Regions from separate parts of the Massilibacterium senegalense genome, predicted to be linked through region 1. Evidence: a T-box and tRNA genes for the amino acid it is inferred to sense, from the RefSeq annotation. Region 1 holds a T-box; the other holds one or more tRNA genes.
The links. The T-box of region 1 lies ahead of ileS (isoleucine--tRNA ligase). A T-box ahead of a tRNA ligase gene usually reads a tRNA of that ligase, here a tRNA-Ile.

Region 1 (6,752 bases):
TTTTTTTTCGGTCTTGTGTATCCCGACCAATTGGGGCATCTATCGTTCCTAATTCATGTGGAATAACTCCATGTACAATTGCTACATATTTCCGTAATGTAATTTTCTTTTGTAACTGTTCAGATAAGGAAAGATGTGCTCGGTCGTTTTTGGCAACGACTAAAACTCCTGATGTATCTTTATCAATTCGATGTACGATACCTGGGCGCATTACCCCATTAATCCCTGATAAATGGTCACATTGATACAGCAACGCATTCACTAACGTTCCAGTACCATGACCAGGTGCGGGGTGTACAACCATGCCACGTGGTTTATTCACAACGACCACGTCTTTATCTTCATAAATAATATCCACTGGAATATTTTCAGCTGGAATATCTAATGGTTGCGGTTCTTCTACTTCGATTTTCACTTCATCGTCTAGTTTTAGACGATAATTTCCTTTCACCGAAGCTCTATTTACAGTCACTCGGTTATGTTTAATCCAATCTTGAATTTGCGACCGTGTCCAATCTTCATTTTGAAGAGCTAACCATTTATCTATCCGCTCTCCGACACCTTCTTCTTGCACGGTTAATGTAAATTCTATCATCTTAAAAAGTCTCCTTCTGTTCTCTTCCATCTCGTATAGTATAGATAATCATTAAGATTACCCCAATCACTAATGCACTATCTGCAATATTAAAAATTGGATAATCGTATGAAAAGATTTTGACATCAATAAAATCCACGACTTCCCCGCGAAATAGACGATCAATAAAGTTTCCAATCGCCCCGCCTAGAATCAACGCTAAAGACGTTCCTAAAAGTGGCTCTTTTCGTCCATACTTTTGCAAATAAAAAATAACTGCCACGACAACAACCGCAGTAATAATAAAAAACAACCACATTTTTCCTTGTAAAATACCAAATGCCGCTCCTCGATTTCGGTGAGAAGTGATATATATAAAATCTTGAATCATTTTTATACTTTCTCCGTATTGCATTTTACTAACAATCAACCATTTTGTTCCTTGATCGAGTAAAATCATCAACAAAGCTAAGAAATAATACCTCACTTTTTCACACCTCTCATTGAAATAAAACCTAGAAAAAGGAAGTGACTCTTCACTTCCTTTTTCCTATTGTACCATATATTATTTTGCTTCTAAAATAGAAACAATCTCTCCGCAATGAGAACATAGTGTTGGATGTTCTGCATTATCTCCAACCGTTGTAGAAACAATCCAGCAACGTTCACATGTTTCGCCCTCTGCTGGTTGTACAACCACAGCTGTATGATCAAAACTTTCTGCTTCCGCTGGTGCGTCTTCTTTTAATCCTTTGATTTCTAGCGCACTTACGATAAGTAAAATACGTAAATCATCGATTGTATCTAACAGTTCTTTCGTTTCTTTTGTTGGATACAATGCAAGTTGTGCCGTTAATGATTTTCCAATCACTTTTTCGTTTCGTTTGTTTTCTAACGCTTTTAATACTTCATCTCGGAACACAAGGAATTTCGTCCATTTTTCTTTTAATGAAGCTGCTTCATCATACACTTTTACTTCTGGCATATCTGTTAATTGTACGAAAGATGCTTCTTTTTCTCCTGGAATGTATCCCCAAACCTCTTCTGCCGTATGAGGTAAAATAGGTGATACTAATTTTGCAAGTGCAACAATCATTTCATACATGACAGATTGGATAGAGCGACGTTTTTCATTATCTTTCAATTCGATATATAAAATATCTTTCGTAAAGTCTAAGTAGAATGAACTTAAATCAATCGTACAGAAATTATGAATCGTTTGATATACAGAAGAAAAATCATAGTTTTCATAACCATTACGTACTTTTTCTACGACCTCATTTAAGCGTACCAACATATACCGGTCTACTTCTTGAAGATTTTCGTAAGAACGTTTATCTGTTTCCGGTTGGAAATCATCTAAGTTTCCTAATAAGAAACGGAATGTGTTACGGATTTTACGATATACTTCTGCTACTTGTTTTAAAATTTTATCTGAAACACGTACGTCTGCTTGATAATCCACACTCGCTACCCATAGACGTAAAATATCTCCACCTAGTTGTTCCATTACTTTGTTTGGCACTACGACATTTCCTAATGATTTACTCATTTTTCGGCCGTTTCCGTCTAAAGCAAACCCATGGCTTAATACGCCTTTATAAGGAGCCTCCCCTGTTACAGCAACCGCTGTTGATAAGGAAGAGTTGAACCAACCACGATATTGGTCACTACCTTCTAAATAAAGGTCTGCTGGACGACGTAATTCTTCTCGTTCTACTAGTACTCCTTGGTGAGAAGAACCAGAGTCAAACCAAACGTCCATAATGTCCGTTTCTTTTGTAAAAATACCATTCGGACTATGCGGAGAAGTAAATCCTTCTGGTAATAAGTCTTTTGCTTCTCGTTCAAACCATACATTCGAACCGTGTTCACGGAATAAGTTAGACACGTGTTCAATTGTTTCACTTGTAATAATTGGCTCACCGTCTTCTCCGTAAAATACCGGAATTGGTACACCCCATGCACGTTGACGAGAAATACACCAATCTTCCCGGTCTTTAATCATATTATAAAGACGAGTTTCTCCCCATGCAGGTACCCAGTTTACTTCTTTAATCGCGCGTAAAATATCATCACGGAAATCTTTAATAGAAGCAAACCATTGAGCAGTAGCACGGAAAATAACTGGTTTTTTCGTACGCCAATCATGTGGATAAGAGTGGGTAATAAACGTTAATTTTAATAACGCTCCTACTTCTTCTAATTTTTCTGTTACTGCTTTATTTGCATCATCATAAAATAATCCTTCAAAACCAGGTGCTTCTTTTGTCATTTTACCTTGATCATCAACTGGACATAATACATCTAAACCATATTTTTTCCCGATGTTAAAGTCATCTTCCCCGTGTCCTGGTGCTGTATGAACACAACCAGTACCTGCATCCGTTGTCACATGTTCTCCTAACATGACAAGAGAATCGCGATCATAGAACGGATGTTTACAAATGATATGTTCAAAATCTGTTCCTTTATGTGTCCGAACAACTTCGTATGATTCCCATCCAATGAATTCTGCCACTTGTGCTAATAATTCACTTGCTACTACATATTTCGCATCATTTACTTGAACAACGCTATATTCTAAATTAGGATGTACAGCAATTCCTAGGTTGGCTGGAATTGTCCAAGGTGTTGTTGTCCAAATGATTACTTTTTCGTCGTTTTCTAATACACCTTTTCCATCTACAACTGGAAAAGCAACATAAATAGATGGTGAGCGTTTATCTTGGTATTCGATTTCTGCTTCTGCCAATGCTGATTCCGAAGAAGGAGACCAGTATACTGGTTTTTTTCCTTTATAAATATATCCTTTTTTCGCCATTTCTCCAAATACTTTAATTTGTTCCGCTTCAAATCCTTTTGTTAAGGTGATGTACGGATTAGCCCAATCCCCACGTACACCTAGGCGTTTAAATTGATCCCGTTGACGATCGATTTGTTCATACGCGTATGCTTCACATAATGTACGAAATTCAGATACACTCATTTTTTTACGATCAACTTTTTTATTTTTCGTTAATGCCGTTTCAATAGGAAGACCGTGTGTATCCCACCCTGGAACATATGGTGCATGATAACCTGTCATCGATTTAAAACGAACAATCATATCTTTAATAATTTTGTTTAATGCATGTCCCATATGAATATCACCATTTGCATATGGAGGGCCATCGTGAAGGATAAATAAAGGTCGCCCTTCTGTTCTTTTTTGTACTTGGGCATACATGTCTTCCGTTTCCCATTTTGCTTGCATTTCAGGTTCGCGTTTCGGTAAATTCCCGCGCATTGGAAAATCCGTTTTCGGCATATTTAATGTGTCTTTATAATTCATGTTCCACTGCTCCTTTATATTATAATCGTTTCTAAACATAAAAAAACCTTCTCGCACAAAAGGGACGAGAAGGTTACCCGCGGTACCACCCTACTAGACAAATGACGAATCATTTATCCACTTTTATTCGTAACGTGAACAATACGCAGCTAATTACTTTTTTCACTAGCTGAGCTCAAGGGTGATTTTCCTTTTTACTCCGTTTATTAGGCTTCCACTATCCCTAACTCGCTTGAAACGTTTTAATAAAAAGTACTCTCCCTATCTTCGCTTTTACAAAGGTCATTTTTTTAGAATTATAAGAAATAATTGCTCATTCGTCAAGGTGTGTTTATTCTTCCACATACTCCCCATCAAACGAATGCACAAGTTCTTCCCAATCATCATTTTTTAATAACTCTAATTGTGCTTCTATTAACATTTTAAAACGCGTCCGATATACTTTTGCTTGTTTCTTTAATTCTTCTACTTCTACCGCCATTTTACTAGAACGAGATAACGCTTCATTAATAATCCGGTCCGCATTTTTTTCTGCTTCTTTCATAATAAGTTGCGCTTCTTTATTGGCATTTCGTTTTACTTCTTCCGCTGTTTCTTGTGCCACTAAAATAGACTTATTTAACGTTTCCTCAATATTAGAGAAGTAAGTCATTTTTTCTTCTAATTCTTCTACTTTTTTCTCTAAATCTTTCTTTTCACGAATAAGAATCTCATAATCTTTAATGACTTGATTTAAAAACTCATTTACTTCATCTTCTACGTACCCTCTAAAACCACGGTTAAATTCTTTATTATGAATATCTAACGGTGTTAACGCCATCAACATCCACCTCTCTTATCTATTTTAAAATACCTATTTGTAGTTTTAATCTATCTTTTTTTGTTTTTCCTTCTAACGCCATGAATTTACTTCTTCCATGCCCCCGTAAAGAAAAAACATCCCCCTCTTCACAAAGGAAAGACGGTTTATCCATTACTTTATGGTTCACTTTTACATACCCATTTTTTATGTATGGTAATACTTTTTGTCTCGATAAATGGTAGATTTCCGATAAAATAACATCTAATCGCAAAGAACTAACCGTACAAAATTGTTGAATCCACTGTTCTGAAGAAGTAATCACATCCGCAAGTGGGGTTGATTTCAACGTAACACTAGTTTTCCCTATCGACGTCACGTTTGTTTGCACGTACTGAGATATATCTTCCGTCACAAACAATTGGACACGTTTATCTGCTATTAAAATATCTCCAAATTTTTCACGCTTTAACCCTGATCCTACTAACGAGCCGAGAACAGAACGATGCGTTAAGGTAACAAATTTATGCGGATAATGTATTTCATACAATACAACTTCGAAATCCGTTTCTGTCGGAAGAAAATATTCTGGATATAGAAGAGCTCGTTTTCGCTCACTATCTTTATGTCCACCAAAAAAACGGACGAAATTTCCGTCTTTTTGGCCGACAATTGTTTGTACAATTTGTTGTTCTCTAGGATCAAGAAAATCCGTTAATTTCGGTGCATATTGATTTTCCACATACGCTTTATCATCTAACACCTTTTCGACAAAGCTACGTTCTTCTTCTCTAAAATGTTGAAAAAGATTCAAATTTCTTCACCTAAACTTATGAAAATAAATTTGCAATTGCAAATACACCTGCTTGCGCTAAGTTAAGTGCAATAATTGCAATAATTGGCGAAATATCTAACATACCACCAATTGGAGGAATAATTTTTCGGAACGGTGCCAGAAATGGTTCGCAAATTTCTTCTAATACCATTCCAAATTGGCTTCCTCGTGCATTCGGAATCCATGACATTAAAATGTAAATGATAATGATCCATGTATAGATTCGAATTAATAATGCAACGATACTAGCAATTGTCATGACCAACGCTATATTCACCTCTTGTTATCAAGTATTTCAGAGATAGAACCAGTGATATTTACATTTTCTGGTGTGCACAAAAACGTATTCATCCCTAGTTTTTGAATATCTCCATCTAAAGCATATACAGTTCCACTTAAAAAGTCGACAATTCTGCGTGCTTGATCATTCGATACTCGTTGCAAGTTAATAACAACTGCTCGGTGGCTACGAATATGATCAGCAATTTCTTGTGCTTCTGCATAAATACGCGGTTCGCATAATACGACTTTTACTTTCTTTTGTTGAATACTTTGAAGATTTACGATATTTTGTGGTGCATTGTTTTCGATTGCATTTCTAGTTCGTTTTTTCGGTTGAACTTGTGTCACTTCTTCTTCGTATTCATCGTAAATTTCTTCATACACCACTTCTTTTTGTGGCTCATCATATGTTTGATCATCTTCATCTAATTCAAAGAAATTTTTAAACTTTGTTTTTAGTCCCACTTTTCTTCCTCCTTTATCGTTCGTTTCCTACGAGTGAAGAGCCGATTCGAACAAACGTTGCACCTTCTTCTACCGCAATCTGATAGTCATTGCTCATCCCCATCGATAATTCTGTTAGTGAAAGGTGCGGAAATTTTCCTTGTACGTCATCGCGTAATTCCTGGAGCGTTTGAAACACAGTTCGAATTTTTGCTTCATCATCAACATAAGGAGCCATTGTCATAAATCCGACAACTTGTACATGTTCAAGTGCGTCTATTTCTGTCAAAAATGCTTCTACTTCCTCTATCGATAAACCATGCTTCGTTTCCTCTTCTGATACATTTACTTGTACGAAACATTTTATTTTTTTCGTTGCTCGTTTGTTTATTTCTTTTGCTAAGCTGATTCGATCGAGCGAATGGATATAATCAACATCATCAATGATGTCTTTTACTTTTCTCGTTTGCAGTGTTCCGATAAA
Region 2 (6,752 bases), on a different contig from region 1:
GAAATTACGAGAGGCGATTCAGGCGGAACCAACGGAGTGTTTGTAATGATTAAAGAGTTCGTATCTTCATATATGACAGCTAAAGGATTTCAAAAACCAAAGGCAGGGAATACAGAGTCTGGTGACGAATATCTTTTATTAGAAGAAGAAGACTATTGTTTATGTGTGATGGTAGATGGGCTCGGTAGTGGAAAAAGTGCAAAAGAAGCTGCAAACACCGTCATTCAGACAATTCGTACATATCATACAGCACCCCTTTTAAAGATGATGGAAAGGTGTAACGAAGCGGTGCGTGATCAACGCGGCGCGGTCGTAACGGTGTTTAAGTACTTTTACAAAACGAAAAAAGTCGAATACTCTAGTATTGGTAATATTCGTTTAGTATTTGTTTTACCGGATGGCTCTCTCATTCGACCTATTCCCGTACCAGGTTATTTATCAGGGCGAATGCAAAAATTTAAATTGCAAACATTTCAACTGATAAGTAATGTCGTCTTCCTTCTATATTCAGACGGGGTTCAGCCTTCTTGGTTTACGAAAGAAGCGGTCGGTATGATTAAATCATATTCTGTCAATATGCTGGATTATTTTTATCGTTTAACGGAACAAAAAGTAAATCGAAAAGATGATGTTACATTGTTGATTGGGAAATTTTATTAATAGCCTCCGTTTGCTCATTCGGAGGTTTTTTTGTGACGTATGAAAAGAAGATGAGGTGGTTTTTTTGGAGGAACGTTATCTGAAACAAATGAAAAAAGAATTACCGTACACACTAAAACAAATGAAGGCGGTAATCGGTTTAATCGAAGAAGGAAACACCGTTCCGTTTATTGCTAGGTATCGTAAAGAATGGACAGGTAATTTAGATGAGGTAGCGATTCGAGATATTGTAGAAAAGTGGGAATATATCAACAGTCTTGAGGAGCGTAAACAAGAAGTTATTCGGTTAATTGCAGAACAAGGGAAATTAACCGAAGACTTGAAACGAAAAATAGAAAAAGCAAGTAAACTTCAAGAATTAGAAGATATATATCGTCCATATCGTCAGAAACGACGAACAAAAGCAACAGAAGCGAAAGAAAAAGGGTTAGAACCGTTAGCGCAATCATTATTAACATTTTCAAAAGAACCTATTGATACGCTTGCTGCATCTTATGTAAATAAAGAAAAAGAAGTGCATACGATAGAAGATGCGTTGCAAGGCGCGAAAGATATTATCGCAGAATTCGTTTCAGATGATCCCGCTATTCGTAATCTTATTCGATTTGAAACACAAAAAAAAGGAAAATTGAAATCAACGGTAAAAGATGAGACGTTAGATGAGAAAAAAGTATACGAATTATATTATGACTTTGAAGAGCCAATTCAAAAAATGGTTTCGCATCGCACATTAGCGATTAATCGAGGCGAAAAAGAAAAAATACTCAAAGTTTCACTTGTCTTACCAGAAAAAGAAGTAATCGCTAAAATAGAACGAAAGGTGATACAATATCATACCGGTTCTTCTGTTCCTTTAGTGAAAGAAGCTATTGAAGATGGCTATAAGCGTTTAATCGCTCCATCGATTGAGCGAGAATTGCGAAAGCAATTAACGGAAGAAGCAGAAGAACAAGCAATCGTCATTTTTGCGATGAATTTAAAACATTTGCTTCTACAACCTCCTTTAAAAGGGAAGATGGTATTAGGAGTAGACCCTGCCTTTCGTACAGGTTGTAAATTAGCCGTTGTAGATGAAACGGGTAAATTTTTGAAGAAAACAGTTATTTATCCGCATCCTCCAGTAAATAAAAAGCAAGAAGCAGCACAGAGCTTTTTATCGTTATTAAAAGAGTTTCCAATTGAAATGATTGCTATCGGGAATGGAACAGCTTCAAGGGAAACGGAACAATTTGTGAGTGACGTGTTAAAAGAACAAAAAAAAGAGATTTATTATTGCATTGTGAATGAGGCGGGTGCTAGTGTTTATTCTGCCTCTGACGTGGCAAGGGAAGAGTTTCCTGACTTGCAAGTAGAAGAACGGAGTGCTATTTCTATCGCGAGACGTTTGCAAGATCCATTAGCTGAGTTAGTGAAAATTGACCCTAAATCAGTAGGAATCGGACAATACCAACATGATGTTTCACAAAAACGATTAGGTGAGTCGTTATCTTTTGTTGTGGAAACAGTAGTGAATCAAGTAGGAGTAAATGTTAATACCGCTTCGGTTGCTTTGTTACAATATGTTTCGGGATTAACAAAAACGGTGGCGCAAAACATCGTAAAATATCGAGAAGAAAACGGTAAATTTATGAATCGTAAGCAATTGAAGAAAATTCCGCGTTTAGGCGCTAAAACGTACGAACAATGTATCGGATTTTTGCGCATTACGGATGGGGTTGAACCGTTAGACCGTACGGCGATTCACCCTGAATCGTATCATATCGCACAACAAATATTGGGAAAAATTCATTTAGATACAGACAAGTTAGGGATGGATGAATTAAAAGAAGCGGTAAATAAAACATCTTTTGATGAATTAGTGGAATCAGAAGTTATTGGTTCTTTAACCTTAAAGGACATTTTAGATGCATTAGTACAACCAGAACGAGATCCTCGTGACGAAGTAGCGAAACCGCTATTGCGAACCGATATCTTACAATTAGAAGACTTAACAGCAGGAATGGAATTAGAAGGAACAGTTCGTAACGTTGTTGACTTCGGTGCATTTGTAGATATTGGCTTAAAAAATGATGGACTTGTACATCTATCTAAAATGAGTGAACGATATGTACGACATCCATCTGAAATTGTGCATGTTGGGGATATTGTGCGGGTATGGGTAGAAAGTATTGATGTGTCGAGACAACGTGTTTCTTTGTCGATGGTTCCTGTTCGTGTTAAAATGGGGGAAGTATGATGCGTTTGCATTGTACTTCTTTTTTTAAGTGATAAAAAGGAGATTAAGAAATGACAAATGATGAATTACAACGATTAACAGAAACAATTTCTTTACAGTTTTTTTCTCGTCCGTTTATTCATCAAGCATATTTTAATTTTCGTTTAAGGACGACTGGTGGGCGATACTTATTAAGAACGCATCATATTGAAGTGAATCCGAAGTTTTATCAATTTTTCGGGGAGACAGAAATTATTACTATTATTAAACATGAGTTATGTCATTATCATTTGCATATAGAAGGAAAAGGTTACAGACACTGTGACCGAGATTTTAAACAATTATCAAAACAAGTAAATGCACCAAGGTACTGCAAGTCGTTACCACAAAAAAATAAAAAAAACACAACAATCCATATATACCAATGTATGAATTGCAGCCAAGTTTATCATAGGAAACGAAAGATAAATACAGATAAGTATGTTTGCGGGAAATGTCGAGGGAAGATATTTTTATTAAAAAAAGATTGACACGCATTTTAAGAATGTGATAAATTATAGAAGTCGCTACGAGATATAAAAAAAGTAGTTGACAAAATGGGTTTTACTTGTTTACAATATATATTGTCTTACAGATATTCCACAGTAGCTCAGTGGTAGAGCTATCGGCTGTTAACCGATCGGTCGTAGGTTCGAATCCTACCTGTGGAGCCATGGAGAAATACCCAAGAGGCTGAAGGGGCTCCCCTGCTAAGGGAGTAGGTCGGGTAACCGGCGCGAGGGTTCAAATCCCTCTTTCTCCGCCATTATATTGGCCCGTTGGTCAAGCGGTTAAGACACCGCCCTTTCACGGCGGTAACACGGGTTCGAATCCCGTACGGGTCACCATTTCAAACTTAAGTAAATCGGTGGATTCTCACCAGGGTTCCCCAGTAGCCTATCGGCGCTGGACTAGTACATAAATGTACGTCGGAATCCCATACGGGTCACCATTATAATTCAAATTACCAACATTTTAACCAAAACTACCAATAGGTGATTATACTTTTTACATTCATCGTTCTAATTGAACAATTTGTGGAGGATTAGCTCAGCTGGGAGAGCATCTGCCTTACAAGCAGAGGGTCGGCGGTTCGAACCCGTCATCCTCCACCATTCATATGACGCATGTAGCGTCTTTTTATTTCGAAAAAAGGTCCCGTGGTGTAGCGGTTAACATGCCTGCCTGTCACGCAGGAGATCGCGGGTTCGATTCCCGTCGGGACCGCCATTTTACTATTGGGCTATAGCCAAGCGGTAAGGCAACGGACTTTGACTCCGTCATGCGTTGGTTCGAATCCAGCTAGCCCAACCATTTTGAGCCATTAGCTCAGTCGGTAGAGCATCTGACTTTTAATCAGAGGGTCGGAGGTTCGAATCCTCCATGGCTCACCATCTTTGTGTATGTGCGGTCGTGGCGGAATGGCAGACGCGCTAGGTTGAGGGCCTAGTGGGGGCGACCCCGTGGAGGTTCAAGTCCTCTCGGCCGCACCAAAAAAACTTTTTAAAAAACTTTTTAAAATCTCTTGACTTAAAATAATGAATCATGTTACTATGTATAAGTCGCTTAAATGCGCCCTTAGCTCAGCTGGATAGAGCGTTTGACTACGGATCAAAAGGTCGGGAGTTCGAATCTTCCAGGGCGCGCCATATAAACGGGAAGTAGCTCAGCTTGGTAGAGCACATGGTTTGGGACCATGGGGTCGCAGGTTCGAATCCTGTCTTCCCGACCAGTCAGAATATCATAGTATAACGCGGGTGTAGTTTAATGGTAAAACCTCAGCCTTCCAAGCTGATGTCGTGGGTTCGATTCCCATCACCCGCTCCATGGGCCTATAGCTCAGCTGGTTAGAGCGCACGCCTGATAAGCGTGAGGTCGGTGGTTCGAGTCCACTTAGGCCCACCATGAATGTCCTTTGAAAACTAAACGAAACGTCAAGCAATAGAATGTACGATATACAATTTGTATAAAATGCATCTCTAGTCAATTCTAAAGAGTCAACGTAAAACTTTTATTTGAGAGTTTGATCCTGGCTCAGGATGAACGCTGGCGGCGTGCCTAATACATGCAAGTCGAGCGAACCGACGAGGAGCTTGCTCCTTTGAGGTTAGCGGCGGACGGGTGAGTAACACGTGGGCAACCTGCCCTTAAGACTGGGATAACATCGAGAAATCGGTGCTAATACCGGATAACTGATTAGACCGCATGGTCTAATGATAAAAGATGGCTTCGGCTATCACTTAAGGATGGGCCCGCGGCGCATTAGCTAGTTGGTAGGGTAACAGCCTACCAAGGCAACGATGCGTAGCCGACCTGAGAGGGTGATCGGCCACATTGGGACTGAGACACGGCCCAAACTCCTACGGGAGGCAGCAGTAGGGAATCTTCCGCAATGGACGAAAGTCTGACGGAGCAACGCCGCGTGAGTGATGAAGGTCTTCGGATCGTAAAACTCTGTTGTTAGGGAAGAACAAGTATCGTTCAAATAGGGCGGTACCTTGACGGTACCTAACCAGAAAGCCACGGCTAACTACGTGCCAGCAGCCGCGGTAATACGTAGGTGGCAAGCGTTATCCGGAATTATTGGGCGTAAAGCGCGCGCAGGCGGCTTCTTAAGTCTGATGTGAAAGCCCACGGCTCAACCGTGGAGGGTCATTGGAAACTGGAAAGCTTGAGTGCAGAAGAGGAGAGTGGAATTCCATGTGTAGCGGTGAAATGCGTAGAGATATGGAGGAACACCAGTGGCGAAGGCGACTCTCTGGTCTGCAACTGACGCTGAGGCGCGAAAGCGTGGGGAGCGAACAGGATTAGATACCCTGGTAGTCCACGCTGTAAACGATGAGTGCTAGGTGTCGGGGGGTCCAACCCTCGGTGCTGTCGCTAACGCACTAAGCACTCCGCCTGGGGAGTACGGTCGCAAGACTGAAACTCAAAGGAATTGACGGGGGCCCGCACAAGCGGTGGAGCATGTGGTTTAATTCGAAGCAACGCGAAGAACCTTACCAAGTCTTGACATCCCTTGCACGCTCTAGAGATAGAGTTTTCCCCTTCGGGGGACAAGGTGACAGGTGGTGCATGGTTGTCGTCAGCTCGTGTCGTGAGATGTTGGGTTAAGTCCCGCAACGAGCGCAACCCTTGATCTTAGTTGCCAGCATTTAGTTGGGCACTCTAAGGTGACTGCCGGTGACAAACCGGAGGAAGGTGGGGATGACGTCAAATCATCATGCCCCTTATGACTTGGGCTACACACGTGCTACAATGGGTGATACAAAGGGTCGCGAAGTCGCAAGGCGGAGCTAATCCCATAAAGTCACTCTCAGTTCGGATTGCAGGCTGCAACTCGCCTGCATGAAGTCGGAATCGCTAGTAATCGCAGATCAGCATGCTGCGGTGAATACGTTCCCGGGCCTTGTACACACCGCCCGTCACACCACGAGAGTTTGCAACACCCGAAGTCGGTGAGGTAACCTTTTGGAACCAGCCGCCGAAGGTGGGGTAGATGATTGGGGTGAAGTCGTAACAAGGTAGCCGTATCGGAAGGTGCGGCTGGATCACCTCCTTTCTAAGGAATATACAAAGAGCATCGCTCTTTTACAAAAACATTTTCAATCTTTAGATTGACTGCTTAGACGTTTGTTTAGTTTTGAGAGGATATCTCTCAAAAATTACCGCTTTCTTTTTAAGAAAGTGAGTGATATAATAAAAATCCGCTTAAGGCGGGTTGTTGTTCTTTGAAAACCAAATAACGAATCATTGATATTTTGATTATATGATATAGTCGAGATTCATCGTACAAAAACCGATCTTAGAATTATTTAGGTTAAGCTATAAAGAGCGC

Region 2: it encodes a tRNA-Ile, which carries the amino acid that the T-box ahead of ileS (isoleucine--tRNA ligase) is inferred to sense. The anticodon was not compared.

What each region holds. Positions count from the first base shown of each region.
Region 1 is NZ_LN831786.1:345,318-352,069, reverse strand. It holds gene BN1372_RS05190 (RluA family pseudouridine synthase) at 1-595, opposite strand, end outside; gene lspA (signal peptidase II) at 597-1,034, opposite strand; gene ileS (isoleucine--tRNA ligase) at 1,140-3,908, opposite strand; T-box leader at 3,966-4,185, opposite strand; gene BN1372_RS05175 (DivIVA domain-containing protein) at 4,240-4,728, opposite strand; gene BN1372_RS05170 (YlmH family RNA-binding protein) at 4,748-5,521, opposite strand; gene BN1372_RS05165 (YggT family protein) at 5,538-5,801, opposite strand; gene BN1372_RS05160 (cell division protein SepF) at 5,816-6,289, opposite strand; gene BN1372_RS05155 (YggS family pyridoxal phosphate-dependent enzyme) at 6,303-6,752, opposite strand, start outside.
Region 2 is NZ_LN831785.1:297,716-304,467, reverse strand. It holds gene sigB (RNA polymerase sigma factor SigB) at 1-46, shown strand, start outside; gene BN1372_RS02255 (SpoIIE family protein phosphatase) at 46-660, shown strand; gene BN1372_RS02250 (Tex family protein) at 749-2,896, shown strand; gene BN1372_RS02245 (SprT family protein) at 2,947-3,405, shown strand; tRNA gene BN1372_RS02240 (tRNA-Asn) at 3,514-3,588, shown strand; tRNA gene BN1372_RS02235 (tRNA-Ser) at 3,590-3,680, shown strand; tRNA gene BN1372_RS02230 (tRNA-Glu) at 3,688-3,762, shown strand; tRNA gene BN1372_RS02225 (tRNA-Val) at 3,954-4,029, shown strand; tRNA gene BN1372_RS02220 (tRNA-Asp) at 4,069-4,144, shown strand; tRNA gene BN1372_RS02215 (tRNA-Gln) at 4,154-4,228, shown strand; tRNA gene BN1372_RS02210 (tRNA-Lys) at 4,233-4,308, shown strand; tRNA gene BN1372_RS02205 (tRNA-Leu) at 4,322-4,407, shown strand; tRNA gene BN1372_RS02200 (tRNA-Arg) at 4,487-4,563, shown strand; tRNA gene BN1372_RS02195 (tRNA-Pro) at 4,570-4,646, shown strand; tRNA gene BN1372_RS02190 (tRNA-Gly) at 4,668-4,741, shown strand; tRNA gene BN1372_RS02185 (tRNA-Ile) at 4,743-4,819, shown strand; rRNA gene BN1372_RS02180 (16S ribosomal RNA) at 4,926-6,476, shown strand; rRNA gene BN1372_RS02175 (23S ribosomal RNA) at 6,733-6,752, shown strand, end outside.